Regions from separate parts of the Sphingomonas sp. J315 genome, predicted to be linked through region 2. Evidence: riboswitches for the same ligand, from Rfam matches in the RefSeq annotation. Region 2 holds a riboswitch; the other holds the start of a gene.
What was found. A riboswitch is a leader RNA that binds a small molecule or an ion and turns the genes downstream of it on or off. The one in region 2 is predicted to bind cobalamin.

Region 1: another riboswitch for cobalamin. It lies ahead of LRS08_RS07870 (DUF1852 domain-containing protein); the one in region 2 lies ahead of LRS08_RS01260 (TonB-dependent receptor plug domain-containing protein).

What each region holds. Positions count from the first base shown of each region.
Region 1 covers NZ_CP088296.1:1,544,117-1,551,702, reverse strand. The annotation lists gene LRS08_RS07885 (flavin reductase family protein) at 1-15, opposite strand, end outside; gene LRS08_RS07880 (bile acid:sodium symporter family protein) at 54-1,052, opposite strand; gene LRS08_RS07875 (methionine synthase) at 1,138-2,166, opposite strand; gene LRS08_RS07870 (DUF1852 domain-containing protein) at 2,197-3,183, opposite strand; cobalamin riboswitch at 3,311-3,534, opposite strand; gene LRS08_RS07865 (DUF3147 family protein) at 4,266-4,616, opposite strand; gene LRS08_RS07860 (copper resistance protein B) at 4,678-5,706, opposite strand; gene LRS08_RS07855 (copper resistance system multicopper oxidase) at 5,703-7,472, opposite strand; gene LRS08_RS07850 (glutaredoxin) at 7,552-7,586, opposite strand, start outside.
Region 2 covers NZ_CP088296.1:226,489-234,074, forward strand. The annotation lists gene LRS08_RS01240 (MFS transporter) at 1-895, opposite strand, end outside; partial or broken gene LRS08_RS01245 (sugar phosphate isomerase/epimerase) at 919-1,180, opposite strand; gene LRS08_RS01250 (c-type cytochrome) at 1,280-1,705, opposite strand; gene LRS08_RS01255 (DUF1993 family protein) at 2,062-2,613, shown strand; cobalamin riboswitch at 2,688-2,907, shown strand; gene LRS08_RS01260 (TonB-dependent receptor plug domain-containing protein) at 3,086-5,023, shown strand; gene LRS08_RS01265 (ABC transporter substrate-binding protein) at 5,023-5,883, shown strand; gene LRS08_RS01270 (iron ABC transporter permease) at 5,880-6,866, shown strand; gene LRS08_RS01275 (ABC transporter ATP-binding protein) at 6,863-7,586, shown strand, end outside.

The DNA.
Region 1 (7,586 bases), 1.3 Mb from region 2:
GCGGAGGATGGTCATAGGGTTTGATCCTTGACTGACGGCTGGATGAATCGGGGTCATGCCGCGGCTGTGACCATCGGCACGGCTTGTTCGGGGCGCAGGCTGTAGCGCCGGGCGAGCGCGGCGCAGATCATCAGCTGCATCTGGTGGTACAGCATCAGCGGCAGGACGATCAGGCCAACAGTGCTGGCCGGAAAGAGGATGTTCGCCATCGGCAGTCCGCTCGCCATGCTCTTTTGCGATCCACAGAACGCGATCGTGACTTCATCCTCGACCGGCAGGCGCGACAGGCGAGCGGCCGCAGTCGTGAAGACGAGGGCGATCGACAGCAGCAGCAGATCGAGCAGGATGACCAGCGCAATGCTCTGCGGCGTCACCTTGCTCCAGATGCCCGCGACCACGCCCGCGCTGAACGCCGCATAGACGACCAGCAGGATCGATCCGCGATCGACCAGCATCGTCAGCGTCTTCTGGCGGGTGAACCAGTCGCCGACCAGCGGGCGCGCCAACTGGCCGATGATGAAGGGCAGCAGGATCTGCAGCGCGATCTCGCGCACCGCGTCGAGCGAAATGCCGCCGCTATTGGTGGTCAGCAGCAGTGCCGCGAGCACAGGCGTGATCACCACCCCGGCTAGGTTCGACAGCGACGCGCAGCACAGCGCCGCCGGGACATTGCCGCGCGCGATTGAGGTCAGCGCGATCGACGATTGCACCGTGGAGGGCAACAGGCACAGGAACATCAGGCCGGTGACCAGCCCGCTATCCAGAACGCCCCCCGCCAGAGCGATCAACGCGAACCCGATCACCGGGAAGGCGAGGAAGGTGGTGGCAAAGACCAGACCCTGCAGGCGCCAATGGGCGATGCCCTGCCAGATCGCCTGCCGCGAAATCTTCGCGCCATAGATGAAGAACAGCAGCGCGATCGCGGCGTGCACGACATGATCAAGCACCTCTTTCCCGACGCCCCGCGCGGGAATGATCGCGGCCACCGCGACCATCGCCATGATCGCGAAGATATAGGGATCGAGCCGCGGGCGGCGCAGAAGAGCGTTCATCGAATATTCCTGAATCGAGCACGCGACCGCGCCCGGATACGCCGTCCGGCGATGCCGTGTGGGCATCGCCGGACCCGATTTTTGCTTACGCCGCCAGTTCCTTGCGGACGATCTCCGCACCCGCACCCAGCGCCCTCAGCTTGCCGTTCGCAACCGCACGCGACAGCGGCGCCATGCCGCAGTTGGTGGCGGGGATGAGCTTGTCGGCATCGACGAAGCGCAACGCGTTGCGCAGCGTCGCCGCGACCTCTTCGGGCGTCTCGACCGTGTCGGTCGCCACGTCGATCGCGCCGACCATCACCTTCTTGCCGCGAATGAGCTCGATCAGGTCCATCGGTACGCGCGAACACTGGCATTCGAGGCTGACGATATCGATCGTCGACTTCTGCAAATTGGGGAAGATTTCCTCATATTGCCGCCATTCGGAGCCGAGCGTCTTCTTCCAGTCGGTGTTAGCCTTGATGCCATAGCCATAGCAGATGTGGACCGCGGTCTCACACTTCAGCCCCTCGGCGGCGCGCTCCAGAGTCTTGATGCCCCAGTCGTTCGCCTCGTCGAAAAAGACGTTGAACGCCGGTTCGTCGAACTGGACAATATCGACGCCTGCGGCTTCCAGCTCCTTCGCCTCTTCGTTGAGGATGCAGGCGAATTCCCAGGCGAGCTTCTCACGGCTCTTATAGTGATCGTCGTACAACGTATCGATCATCGTCATCGGACCGGGCAGCGTCCATTTGATCGGCCCGTCGGTCTGCGCGCGCAGGTACTTGGCATCCTCGACGAACACCGACCTGGGCCGCGACACCGCGCCCACCACCGACGGCACGCTGGCGTCGTAGCGGTTGCGGATGCGCATGACCTGCTTCTTTTCCCAATCGACGCCTTCCAGATGCTCGATGAAGGTGGTGACAAAATGCTGGCGCGTCTGTTCGCCATCGCCGACGATGTCGATACCCGCCTTTTTCTGATCATCGACCGCAAGGCGCAGCGCGTCCTGCTTGGCGGCGACAAGTTCTTCGCCTTCATGCTTCCACGCGGCCCACAGCTTCTCGGGCTCAGCGAGCCAGGAGGGCTTGGGCAGACTGCCCGCGGTCGTCGTGGGCAACAACATCGTCATGTTCGAAAATACCTTTGAATTCAGGGGAGATCAGGCGGCGAAACTGGCCGACCATTGTTCAAGCGCTGCGCGATAGGGCTTGATGAACCGCTCTTCGGCGAACTTGCCCTGTTCAAACGCGAGCCGGCTACGCTCCTCGCGGTCATAGACGATGCGGGTCAGCGAATAGTCCTGGTATTTCAGGCTAGGCCGATACTGTTCCGCCGCTACCGAATTGGCGTTGTAGATCTCGGGGCGATAGATGCGCTGGAACGTGTCCATCGTCGCAATCGTGCTGACCAGCTCGAGGTTGGTATAGTCGCCCAGCAGGTCGCCGATATGGTAGAAGGCGAAGGGCGCGGCGCTGTTGCGCGGCATGAAGTAGCGGACCTTCATCCCCATCTTCGCGAAATAGTCGTCGGTCGCCGAGAACTCGTCATTCTCATATTCAAAGCCCAGGATCGGGTGCTCGTTGCCGGTACGCTGATAGGTCTTGTTGCTCGACACGCTGAGACAGATCACAGGCGGCTTGCTGAACGTTGCGCGATACGCTTCCGACTTCAGGAAATGCTTGAACAGATTGCCGTGAAGGTCGCCGAACCCTTCTGGCGTGCCCGAGTTGGGATGCGCCTTGCTATGTTCGGGCAGCACGACGCTGAAGTCGTAATCGCGGATGTAGGAGGAAAAATTGTTCCCGACGATGCCGTCCATCCGCGCTCTGGTCTTCTTGTCGATGATCGTGGTCCTGAGGATCTCGATCAGCGGGAACGCATCCTGAGCGCCGTTGGCGGCGACATGCATCTCGGCGGTGATGATGGTGAGCTCGAGCGCGTAGCGATCGCCCGCCGGATTGTCCCAGTGCACCAGTGAATTGAAGCGGTTGTCGATCATGCGCAGCGTGTTGCGCAGATTTTCCTCACGGCGCTCACCCCGCGCCAGATTGGCGAAGTTGGTCGTGATCCGCGTATTGTCGGCCGGCCGATACTCTTCGTCGAACGGAATGCTCTTGAGCGTGAAGGTGAAGGCGCTGTCGGTCATGGTCGGTACCCCAAACTGCATGTGCGGGCAGGAGGGCCGAAGGAAGAACGCGCACGATGGACAGGCGACGGCGGACAGCCGCAAGCCCTGCGTCAAGCGCGATCCACCGGAGACACCCCCGTCCGAGGAACGTTATCGCGTCGGAGGCAGGTCTCCTGGCTCACGGGTCGTCGCGGTGGTTCCGGCCTTCCCGAGCGTCTTGCGGACGCTCAGTGGCACAAAATGGAACCGCCACTCGCCGCTTACAGTTGCGGGGGCAGCGCCGGAATCTGCCCAGAAGGACATCACCGGCTTCCCGTCTTAGCCCCGCCGTCGTGCCTGAGGCGGGGAACCTCGACGCGCCCTTTCAACACAATCGAAACTACGCTGTCAATCCTGATATAAAGATATCTTTATATCGTTATGAGATTGTGCTGCGCGGCGATTGTCATGCGGGAATTGATGATTGACATATCGACGGGTGCGGCCGGTCGAGAGCGTGACGCACAAGGGTCGACCAACGACATGGTCCGCAATCGGGGCGAGATCGAGAGCCATGCTCTCGGACCGCAGACCCACTGCGAGGTGATGATCGAGCGGAAGACGGCAGTGTTCAGAAACGGAGTTCTGGCGCAATCGGCTTACGTGCGTCGGCTTTGCCCACTGCCGTACCCGAAAATAGACAGGCTGCTGACGGCCTAATTCGAGTTGTACGCGCACCACCCGCTACGATGTCTGCTTATGCCGCTCCGGCGGCCACAAGCCGCCAGTCCGGTTGCGGCCCATTTTCGGCCATCGCCCGGCAGGGGTAGCGAACGGCGGGATGTGGGCCGTAAGCGGTCTGGCGGCTTTTGGCAGGACGAACCACGAAAGCAGCCATCGCGTGACTTGCGCGGACAGTGGGTAGATCCCCGCCAAGAGGCTAGTGGATTTCTGCGTTTCAATCCGCTCAACTGCTAGAGGTTATCTCCGACCATCGGTCGCTAGAGGTCAGGTGGATTCGGGGTGGCGACCAAGGCTTATGCGCTTGCTCAATATACATTGCCTCGAACCGGTAAGCTGGATTCGCTAATCTGGCATCGCGAGGTCATGAAGTAGCCGCCTTAAAGCCGGACCCCGAATCGTCCCAGCACAACCGTCATCCCCGCATAGAGCAGCACCGTCAGCACGCATCCGGCTGCGAGCGACGGCAAGAAACCGACGCCACGCTTGAGTAACAGTGGGATCACCAAGAACATCGGCAGGCTGGGAAGCACATACCAGAAGGTCGCGAGTGCGTGATCGGCCATCAGCGTTATGTCGGGTTTGTCGCGCCAGAGCCAGATCATGCCGAGGACAGAGACCAGCGGCAGCGACGCGACCAGCGCGCCGAAGCCGGGGGAGCGGCGGGCGATCTCCGAGACGAGCGCGATGAGCACGCCGGAAATCGCCGCCTTGATTGCTAGGTAGAGCATCAGACCTCCTGAACCGCGCTATGCGCATGCGCCACCATCTTCAGCCCTGCACCTATAACCTTCAGAACCAGGCACGGACCCCCAGGACGAGACTGGTCGCATGCGTATCCTCGCCGGACGCACGCGCGAAGGATGCGGTTCGTCCAAACTTTCGCTCATGCACGATGCCTACATAGGGCGCGAACTCGCGCGCGATCTCGTAGCGCAGACGGAGCCCCGCCTCGGCGCTCGAGAACCCGCCCCCGATGCCGAGCGCCGGGATGTCCTGTGCCGATAGCTCGAACTCGATCTTCGGCTGAAGGATCAGGCGCTGGGTCAGACGCTGGTCATATTCCGCCGACGCACTGGCGCGCAGTTCCCCCTGTGTCGAGAGCGACAGATAGGCATCGACCTCAAACCAATAGGGCGCGAGCCCTTCGATGCCGATCACGGCATGGGTCCGGTCGGGACCATGACCAATCTCCTGTCTCAGACCGCCCTGAAGATTGAAATAGGGGCCGATCGCGCGTGAGTAGAGCGCCTTGAAATCAACGCCTTCGATCGCCTCGCCAAAGGTGCCTTCGCCTTCAGCCTTCAACGCGAGGCGGTTGATGTCACCGCCGAACCATGCGTCGGTCTCGAAACGATATCCTTCATGTCCCTTGGCGATGGTCAGCTCGGCCAGATCGATCGTCACCTTGCTGAACGTGCCGCCACCGTGATGGCGGCGCAGGTCGTCGCGGGTCGGCTGCATCGCCTCGCGGCCCCAGACGCGGTCGGCATAGTTCGCCGCGACGGGGGCGGGTGCCGGGCCAGTGCCCGGCGCCAGGTCGGTGCCGACCGCATCCTCTGCCGGTGCCGCGTCCTTGGGTGTGCAGTGCCCCATTTTTGCGTGTTCGGGGGGACAATCCGGGTCGTTCGTGGGGGGGCTCGCCGGCGCCTTGGTATCAGGCATCTGGCAATGCCCCATCGCCGCATGCTCTGGCGTGCAGGCTGACGCGGCCTGAGCCTCAGCCTTGGGAGCCGCCATCGGCGGCATCGTCTGTCCGGCGGGCGCAAGACCCATGGCAGAAACAAAGCCGGTCCCGGCGAGAAGTAGGCTGCCGATCATGCCGCGTCCTCCTGCGGGCGCACGGTCACGACCTGCATCATCCCGGCATGCATGTGATAGAGCATGTGGCAGTGGAACGCCCAGTCGCCCACTGCGTCGGCGGTGAAGTCGAAGGCAGCGGTGCCGCCAGGCTGAACGTTGACGGTGTGCTTGCGCGGCGAATGGTCGCCATGCCCCGTCACCAGCTCGAAGAAATGTCCGTGCAGATGGATCGGGTGGGTCATCATCGTGTCGTTGACCAGGGTGACCCGGACGCGTTCGCCTTCGGTGAACGGGATCGGGGCGCCAACCTCGGACAGCTTCTCGCCATCGAATGCCCACATATAGCGTTCCATATTGCCGGTCAGGTGGATGCGCACTTCGCGCTCAGGGCCGCGAATGTCGGGGTTTCGATCGAGCGCGACCAGATCACGATAATTGAGAACGCGATGGCCGACATCGTCCAGCCCCTGTCCAGGTTCGCCCATCCGATCGACTGGCATCGGCGAGATCGACTGGACCGTCGGCGTCTTGGCAACGTCAGGCGCGACCGAGAAATCGCGCATCGAATGCTTCATCGCGGTGCCAGCGCTGTGTTCCGCGCCGTCGCCGCTTGGCATCGTGCAATGGCCCATGGCCGCATGCTCAGGCGTGCAGGCGGCAGCGCCATGACCGCCCATGCCACCCATTCCCATATCCTTCATCGTCGCCAGCGGTCGCTTGCGCAGCGGTGGCACCGGTGCGCGCATGCCGGGCCGAGGTGCCAGCGTCGCGACCCCCATTCCCGAGCGATCAACCGTCTCGGCGACGAAGGTGTAGGCGCGGTCCTCGCTCGGCTCGACGATCACGTCATAGGTTTCTGCGACCGCGATCTGGAACTCGTCGACCGCAACGGGGCGCACATTCATTCCGTCCGCCTGCACGATGCTGAGCTTCAGCCCCGGAATGCGCAGGTTGAATGTCGTCATCGCCGACGCATTGACGATGCGCAGCCGCACCCGCTCGCCCGGTCGAAACAGGCCGGTCCAGTTCTCTTTCGGGCCATGGCCGTTGACGAGGTAAGTGTATGTCGCGCCGGTGACGTCAGAAATATCGGTCGGGTCCATCCGCATCTTGCCCCAGGCCATCCGCTCGGCGGCCGACATCGCTTCGCCGTCGGTCGCGGTCAGCTTCTGGTGGTTGAAGTAACCGCCCATCTGCTTGAGCTTCTGGAAGATCCGGTGCGGATGCATGAAGCTGTAGTCGGACAGCACGATCACATGCTCGCGATCGGACTGGATCGGATCATCGCCTTCGGGATCGATCACGATCGGGCCGTAATGGCCCATCTGCTCCTGCAACCCCGAATGGCTGTGATACCAGTAGGTGCCTGCCTGAACGATCGGGAACTCGTAGGTAAAGGTGGTGCGTGGCTTGATCCCAGGAAAGCTGACCCCCGGCACCCCGTCCATGTGAAAGGGGAGGATCAGGCCGTGCCAATGAATCGAGCTGTCTTCGTCCAGAGCGTTTTCGACATGAAGCCGGACATTCTGCCCCTCGCGCAACCGGATCAGCGGCCCCGGCACGGTGCCGTTGATCCCGATCGCATGGCCGTGGCGGCCGTCGAGATGGATCATCTGGTGCGCAATGCGCAGCCGGATGTCTTCGCCGGACACCGTCTTGAGGTCAGCAACCAGACCGGGAGAATTGCTGCGCGCCCATGCCGGCATCCATTGCGAAAGCGCAAGGGCAGCGCCCCCCATCCCGACGCCGCCGAGCAGCTGTCGTCGATCCATTGTTCGAACCATGGCTTGTTAAAGCTCCGTTGAATTGCACCTGACTACGCGCCGATGCGGGTCATCCCTCACGGCGATGCATGCTGTGGGCTCAGTGCGTGGCAAGCAGCGATGGTTTTGCCACCA
Region 2 (7,586 bases):
TGAACAGCCCGATGCCGGCGAGCAAGCTCGACACCCACAGCAGGCCGGGGTTGGAGATCCTGTTCGCCAGCCGCCCCGCGAAATGGCGGAACACGAACATCAGCGCGTTGACGTACACCAGCAGCAGGATGCCGCGCATGCCGACGCGGTTGGACAGGGCGACGTCGATCCACTGGCCGGGCGCGAGTTCGGACGCGGCGGTCAGGAACATCGCGCCGAACCAGATGAAGAAGCTCGGGCGGCGAAACACCTCGCCGATCATCTGGCCGAAGGTCACGCCGCTTTCGCTGCGCAGCGGCGGCGGGAAATTTGTGGTTGCCGCCATCAGGATCGTCGCGGCCGCCGGAATCATCACCAGCGCCATGATCCCCTGCCAGGACAGGGTAGCCGACAGGAAGAAACCGGCCAGGCCACCGATGATGATGCCGCCGGGGAACCAGGCGTGGAGCACATTGAGCCGGTGGGTCGCGTCATCGGGATAGAGTTGCGTCGTCAGCGGGTTGATCGCCGCCTCTGTCAGTCCCCAGCCGATCCCGCTGAGCAGCATCCCGACCCACACGATCGTGTAGATCGTCATGCCGGTCGCCAGATGGCCCGCGGTGACGATCAGCAGCGGCCCGGCGAAGAAGCACAGCCCGGCAGCGACCAGGCAGCGCTTCATGCCGATCTGGTCGAGAAATGCGCTCGCGACGAACAGGGTGATTGCAAAGCTCAGGAATGCCGCGCCCAGGGCGGCGGCGATCAGCTCACCCGCTTGCAACGGCGCGACCGGATCGATCCACTCCGCCTTGAGCCCGCTGGCGATGGCGCCGCGAATGGCGAGCCCCGCCGCCGCGGTAAAAAGCGCCAATATGCCCAGCCAGAACAGCCGCCCCTTATGATATCTCTCGGCCATCGCTGCATCCCCCCCTTTTGTATTTATGCCAGCCCCAGCATCGCCCGGTTGAGCCCCGGATCGCTGCCACCGGCGAAATCGTCGAATGCCTTGTCCGCCTTGCGGATCATGTGCGCGGCGATGAACGGTGCGCCTTCGCGCGCCGTCCTCGGGATGCTTGAGGCAGCTTTCCCGTTCGAGCGCCGCCCAGCAGGCATAGCCACATTGCGTGAGTTCCGAAAAGATTCCGCCGAAATCGACCTGTCCGTCGCCAAGCGACCGACACAACCGGCCTCCGCCATCCAGCGCGCGGCGGAGGGCAAGGTGTCGAACGGCGCAGCATCGCCCATAAACTGTGCGAGGAAAACCGCCGGACCCCTCATGACATCTCCCCCACAGGCACAGCTATTTTGTTTCGGCCTTCAGATAGGCGATCAGCGCGGCCCGACGCGCGGGATCGGCCACCTTCATCACCATCCGCGACCCGGGCACCTTCGTGGTGGGGGCGGCGAGATATTGGTCGAGGGTCTTCGCATCCCAGACAATGCCGGATTGCTTGAGCGCGGGGCTGTAATTAAACCCGGGAGCCGATCCCGCCTTCCGCCCGAACAGCTTGTTGAGATTGGGACCCATCACGCTCTTCCCGCCTGGGGCAAGCGTATGGCAGGCGCGGCACGCGGCAAATGCCTGAGCGCCATCCTGGACTGGACGCGCACGCACGCTCGGAGAACCGGCCGTTAGCGCTACCACGCCACATATTACCGCCACGAGGGGCAGTGCGATGAGAGATTTCACTATCCCCTCCGAGTGTGACAACCAGTCGGCTGACATCGTTGACAGTATCTAAGCGGTTGCCGGTGCCGAGCGCAAGCCTGACGCGCACGGTTCACCGAAATCTATGGGGGAGAAAGCTTTGGGGACCACATTTCCACAGATTTCGCCAATCTGTACCGCAATCTCGCCCGATCGGTACGAGACCAGGCATCGCCACGCCTCCGCGAGACGCGGACGGGCTGCGTACCGTGGTTCGTCGACGCGATGATCGAGAATCATCGCGGTGCGCAGAAATGGACTTCGCTGGAGCCGCTCTGACCCCGGCCCTTGGACAAGTGCATATCGAAGCCCGCTGGCGCGCATCGCTCTCTTGTCTTAGGTCGCCCGCCCAACCATCTGAAACGGAGCCGCGAATGACCCCATCCGCTTTGATCGTCCCAACCTATGGCCAGATGCTGCGCGCACTTTCGGCGTGGCTCGCCAAGGCCGAGGAGCAGGGCTGCGTCACTGAAGCGCTGATGGCGGCACGGCTGGCACCGGACATGTTTCCGCTGGCGACGCAGATCCGCTTTGCCTGTGTCCAGGCACAGGAAGGCGTGTACCGTCTGCGCGGCGAGGCATTTCCCGCGTCGCTCTCCGAACTGCTCGATGAAGGCCGCAACGGGGGCGAACATCCCGGCACCATTGCCGATGCGCGGGCGCGGATTGGTGAGACGCTGGCGCTGCTGGAGCAAGTCGGCAGCGATATGCCCGATATCGACCCCGGCGCCCCCATCGCCCATGCGCTGCCCCAGGGGATGGTGTTCGACCTGACCGCCGAGCAGTTCGTCCGCGACTGGGCGCTGCCGCAATTCTATTTCCACCTGATGACCGCTTATGCGATCCTGCGCGCGCAGGGAGTAGAGTTGGGCAAGGTCGATTATGTCGCACACATGTTCCGCTTCCTGCGCCCGGAAACGATATAAAGAATTCTTTATATAATGCTTGCGGGCGCCTCGAACCGGTCCTAAAGACCCGCTCGAAGCATGGGGGCGACCCCGCGCTTCATGATCGCGCCGGTGCCCCGCAAGGGGCTTAAACGGGAATGCGGTGCGGGCGGTTTTTCGCCCAATTCCGTGGCTGTCCCTGCAACTGTAAGCGGCGAGCGCGATGCACTGGTTCCCCTTCGAGGGAACAGCCACTGGACAATCGTCCGGGAAGGCCGTGCATCCTGCCCTGACCCGCGAGCCAGGAGACCTGCCGGCGCATGGTCGCTCTTGCCTTGGTCCAGGGAATGGCCACGGCACGGTCCTCCGTCTGAGCGACGAACCTAGCGGCGGGGGCCGCTGCGGTGTCGTGCGTCAGGCGATCATGCGCCCGTTTGATGCATTGACGCCCGTCATCCGCCTGCGGATGGCCAGGCCCCTGCCCTCGTTGCTCGGCGCCGGGGGATGTCCCATGTTGAAGTTGCTGTCCGTTTCCACGCTCGCCATCGCTGCGGCGTCGCCCGCCATTGCGGGCGAAACCGCCGTCGCCGAAGTCTCGAGCGAGACCGTCGTCGTCACTGCCTCGCGCTCCGGCGAGGCCGTTCCCATCGAGCAGATCGGCGGATCGGCCACCGTCATCGACGCGCAAGCGCTGGAACAGCGTCAGACACGCAACCTGTCCGATGTGCTGCGGGACGTACCGGGCGTGGCGGTCAGCCGCCAGATCGGCGGGCTGACGCAGATCCGCATTCGCGGGACCGAGGGCAATCATGTCCTGACCCTGATCGACGGGATCGAGGTATCCGACCCGTTCCAGGGCGAGTTCGACTATAGCGGCGTACTGGCCGACAGCGCCGCGCGGGTCGAGGTGCTGCGCGGTCAGCAATCCTCGCTCTATGGGTCCGACGCGATCGGCGGCGTGATCCATTATCTGACGCTGTCGGGTCGCGAGGCACCGGGGTTCAGCGCGCGGATCGAGGGCGGGTCGTTCGGCACCGTCAGCGCGGCGGCACGCGCCGCGGGTGCTTCGGGCAGTTTCGACTATGCGCTGTCGGCAACGGGCTTCATCACCGACGGCACCCCGACGGCGCGCGCCGGCACCCGCAACATCGGGTCGAAAAGCGCAGCGCTGAGCGGGAAGTTCAACTGGACTCCGTCGGACAGCTTCACGCTGACCGGAGTGCTGCGCTACAGCGTGACCGACGCGGATGCCAACAACAGCGACGGGAACCCCGCCAGCCCGACCTTTGGCTATACGATCGACAGCCCCGGCGTGCATTACCGCAACCGTGGCCTTTACGGTCTGCTCAGCGCACAGTTCAGCGCACTAGACGGGCGCTGGACCACGACGCTCTCCGGCCAGTTCGCAGATACCGAGCGGACGATGTTTCGCGCCAATGACGTCGTCGATTTCGGCAATACCGGCCAGCGCTACAAGGGCTCGCTGGTGTCGAGCCTGCGCTTCGGCAGCGACGCGGTCACCCACCGGCTGACCGGCGCGGTCGATCTGGAGCGTGAGGAGTTCCGCAATACCACTCCCGGCACCGGATCGCCGTGGGATGCCTTCACCGGCAAGCGGACCACCGATAATCTCGGACTGGTCGCGCAATATGAACTGACTGCGGGCGATTTCGCAGCAAGTGGCTCGATCCGTCACGACGACAATAACCGCTTCGACGACGCGACAACCTGGCGTGTACAGGGCAGCTATCGCCTGCCCACCGACACGCGCGTGCGCGTCGCTTATGGCACCGGGGTCAAGAATCCCGGCTATTACGAGCTCTATGGCTTCTCTGACGGTGTCTATATCGGCAACCCGAACCTGAAGCCGGAAAAGTCGGAAGGCTGGGAAGCGGGCATCGAGCAAACGCTCGCGGACGATACGGTGACGTTCGGCGCGACCTATTTCGACTCGACGCTCGAGGACGAGATCTACACCACCTACCCCGCCCCGACCTTCGTCGCGACGCCAGCCAACCGCACGACCCTGTCCAAGCAGCATGGCGTCGAGCTGTTCCTCAGCGCACGCCCGATCCCGCAGCTGCGGTTCGACGCGAGCTACACGCATCTCAATGCGGAAGAGAGTGGCGTCGAGGAAGTGCGGCGGCCGGGCGACATCGCCAGCTTCAACGCGACCTACACCAGCAGCGACGAGCGGCTTTCGACCACGCTGACGGTACGGCATAACGGGCGGATGACCGATATCGCCTTCACCGACCCCAGCTATACCCCGGTGCGCGTATCGCTGAAGCCGTTCACGCTGGTGAATTTCAACGTCGCGTTCGAGGTGGTAGAGAAGGTCCAGCTGTTCGGGCGGGTCGAGAACCTGTTCGACGTCGATTACGAAGAGGTGTTCAGCTTCGCGACGCCGGGCGTCGGCGCGTTCGCCGGGGTGCGGGTCAAGCTGTGATGCGGCGCGCCGGCATCGCGCTGGCGATCGCGGGGATGACGCTGCCGGTTTCGGCCGGCAGCGCGCCTCCACCCGTGGCCGGTGCGAAGCCCGCACTGCCAATGCGCGTCATGTCGATCAACCAGTGCACCGACCAGCTGGTGCTGATGCTGCTCCCGCCCGAGCGGATCGCGTCGGTCACCTGGCTGTCGCGCGATCCGCTACTGTCGCTGATGTCGGCGCGCGCGCGCGGCATCGCGGTCAATCGCGGCGAGATCGAGGATGTGGTACGGCAACAGCCCGATCTGATTGTCGCCGACAGCTTTGGGTCGGCGGCGACCCGCGCTGCACTGCGCCGCTTCGGCTTTCCGATGATCGAGGTGGCACAACCGCAGAGCCTGGACGAGATCCGCGCCACGGTGCGCGCGCTGGCCGCGCGGCTGGGGACGGTTGCGCGGGGCGAGGCGCTGATCGCGGGCATGGATGCGCGGCTGGCCGAGCTGTCGCGCCGTCCCGCGCTTAACCTGCGCGTCGCGTCGTGGAGCGGCGACGGCCTCTCGCGCGGGGAGGGCGCGCTGTACGACGCGGTGCTCGACGCGGCGGGTGCGCGCAACGCGGCGAAGGAGGGTGTCGCGGGCACCGATGTCGAGGCGTTGCTGGCGCTCAACCCCGATATCCTCGTCGCGCCGGTCGGCGGCGTGGTCGGCCAGAGCCTGCGCGACCGCGTTGCGCGGCATCCGCTGGTCCGCAAGCAATGGGCCGGGCGACAGGTCGGGGTCAGCCCGCGCGCCTATATCTGCGGCACGCCGCTGATCGCCGAGGCGGCGGCGGAGCTGCGCGGTCAGCTTGAAACGGCAAACCGGCAGAGGGCGACCCGATGAGCGGGCGGTTGCTGATCCCTGTTCTGGCGCTGGTGACGCTCGCACTTGGCCTGACCTCGCTCGGCATCGGCACGCTGGGGCTGGATTATGCCGGATGGCTGGGGGGCGAGGCCAGCGGGACCGCGCGGCTGACCGGGGTGGTCATCACCGAAATCCGGCTGCCGCGCATGCTGCTCGGCGTGCTGACCGGGGCGATCCTCGGCCTGTCGGGCGCGGTGTTGCAGGGGTTGCTGCGAAATCCGCTGGCCGAACCGGGGCTGCTCGGCATTTCGGGCGGCGCGTCGCTCGGTGCGGTGATTGCGATCTATTACGGGCTGGCTGCGGTCGCGCCGCTCGCCGCGCCGCTGGCGGGGCTGGCCGGAGCGATGGCGGCGGGGTTTGCGGCGCTGCTGCTCGCGCGTGGCGGCGGAACGCTGGCGCTGATCCTTGCGGGAGCTGCGATTTCCAGCCTTGCCGGTGCGGGGATCAGCCTCGCGCTCAACCTCGCGCCCAATCCCTATGCCGCCTATGAAATCATGACCTGGCTGATGGGTTCGCTCGCCAATCGCGGGTGGGAGGAGATCACGCTCGCCGCGCCGTTGATCCTGCTCGGCGCGGGCGCTCTGCTCGCTACCGCGCGGTCGCTCGACGCGCTCGCGCTGGGCGAGGTGCAGGCGGAGAGCCTGGGCGTCGATGTGCGCCGCACCCGGTTGCTGGCGCTCGCCGGGACCGGGCTTGGCGTCGGCGCAGCGACAGCAGTCGTCGGCACGATCGGGTTCATCGGGCTGGTCGCGCCGCATCTGGTACGCCCGTTCGTCGGGCATCGACCCGGCGCGACACTGGTTCCGGCGGCGCTGGCAGGGGCGGCGTTGCTGACCGCCGCCGATATCGCCACGCGGCTGATCCGGCTCGACAGCCCGATCCATCTGGGCGTGTTCACCGCACTGGTCGGGGCACCCTTCTTCCTGTGGCTGGTGCTGCGCATGCGGAGCCGGACGCCATGACCGCGCTGACCCTTGAGGCGATCACATTGAGGCGCGGCGGGCGGCTGGTGCTCGACAGGATCGAGGCCCGCTTCGCGGCGGGGCGTCTGACCGCCGTGATTGGCCCCAATGGCGCGGGCAAGTCCAGCCTGCTCGAGGTGGCGGCGGGATTGCTCGCGCCCGAAAGCGGCAGTGTTCGGCTGGGCGACACCCCCCTGCCCGCGTTGCGGCGGCAGGATCTGGCGCGACGGCGGGCCTACCTTCCCCAGCGCGTCGGCGTGGATTGGCCGATCAGCGTCGAGCGGGTGGTCGCGCTTGGCCTGCTCCCGCAGTTGCCCGCATTCGGCGGGCTGCCCGTCGCGCTGCTCCCGGCGATCGAGCGTGCGCTGGCCGAATGCGACCTGCTCGCCCTGCGCGACCGACCCGCCACCGACCTGTCGGGCGGCGAGCTGGCCCGCGTGCTGCTCGCCCGCGCGATCGTCGGCGATCCCGAAGTGCTGATCGTCGACGAACCGACCGCCGATCTCGACCCGCGTCACGCGATCGACGCCGCGCGGCGACTGCGCGCGCGGGCCGATGCGGGGCGGACGGTGGTGATGGCGATCCACGATATCGACCTCGCGCTGCGCATCGCCGACGATGTCGTCGCGGTGCGCGACGGGCGCATCCTCGCCGCCGGGCCCGCCGAAGCGGTGATGACCGAGGCGATGCTGGCCGAGCTGTACGATGTCCGCGTGCGGA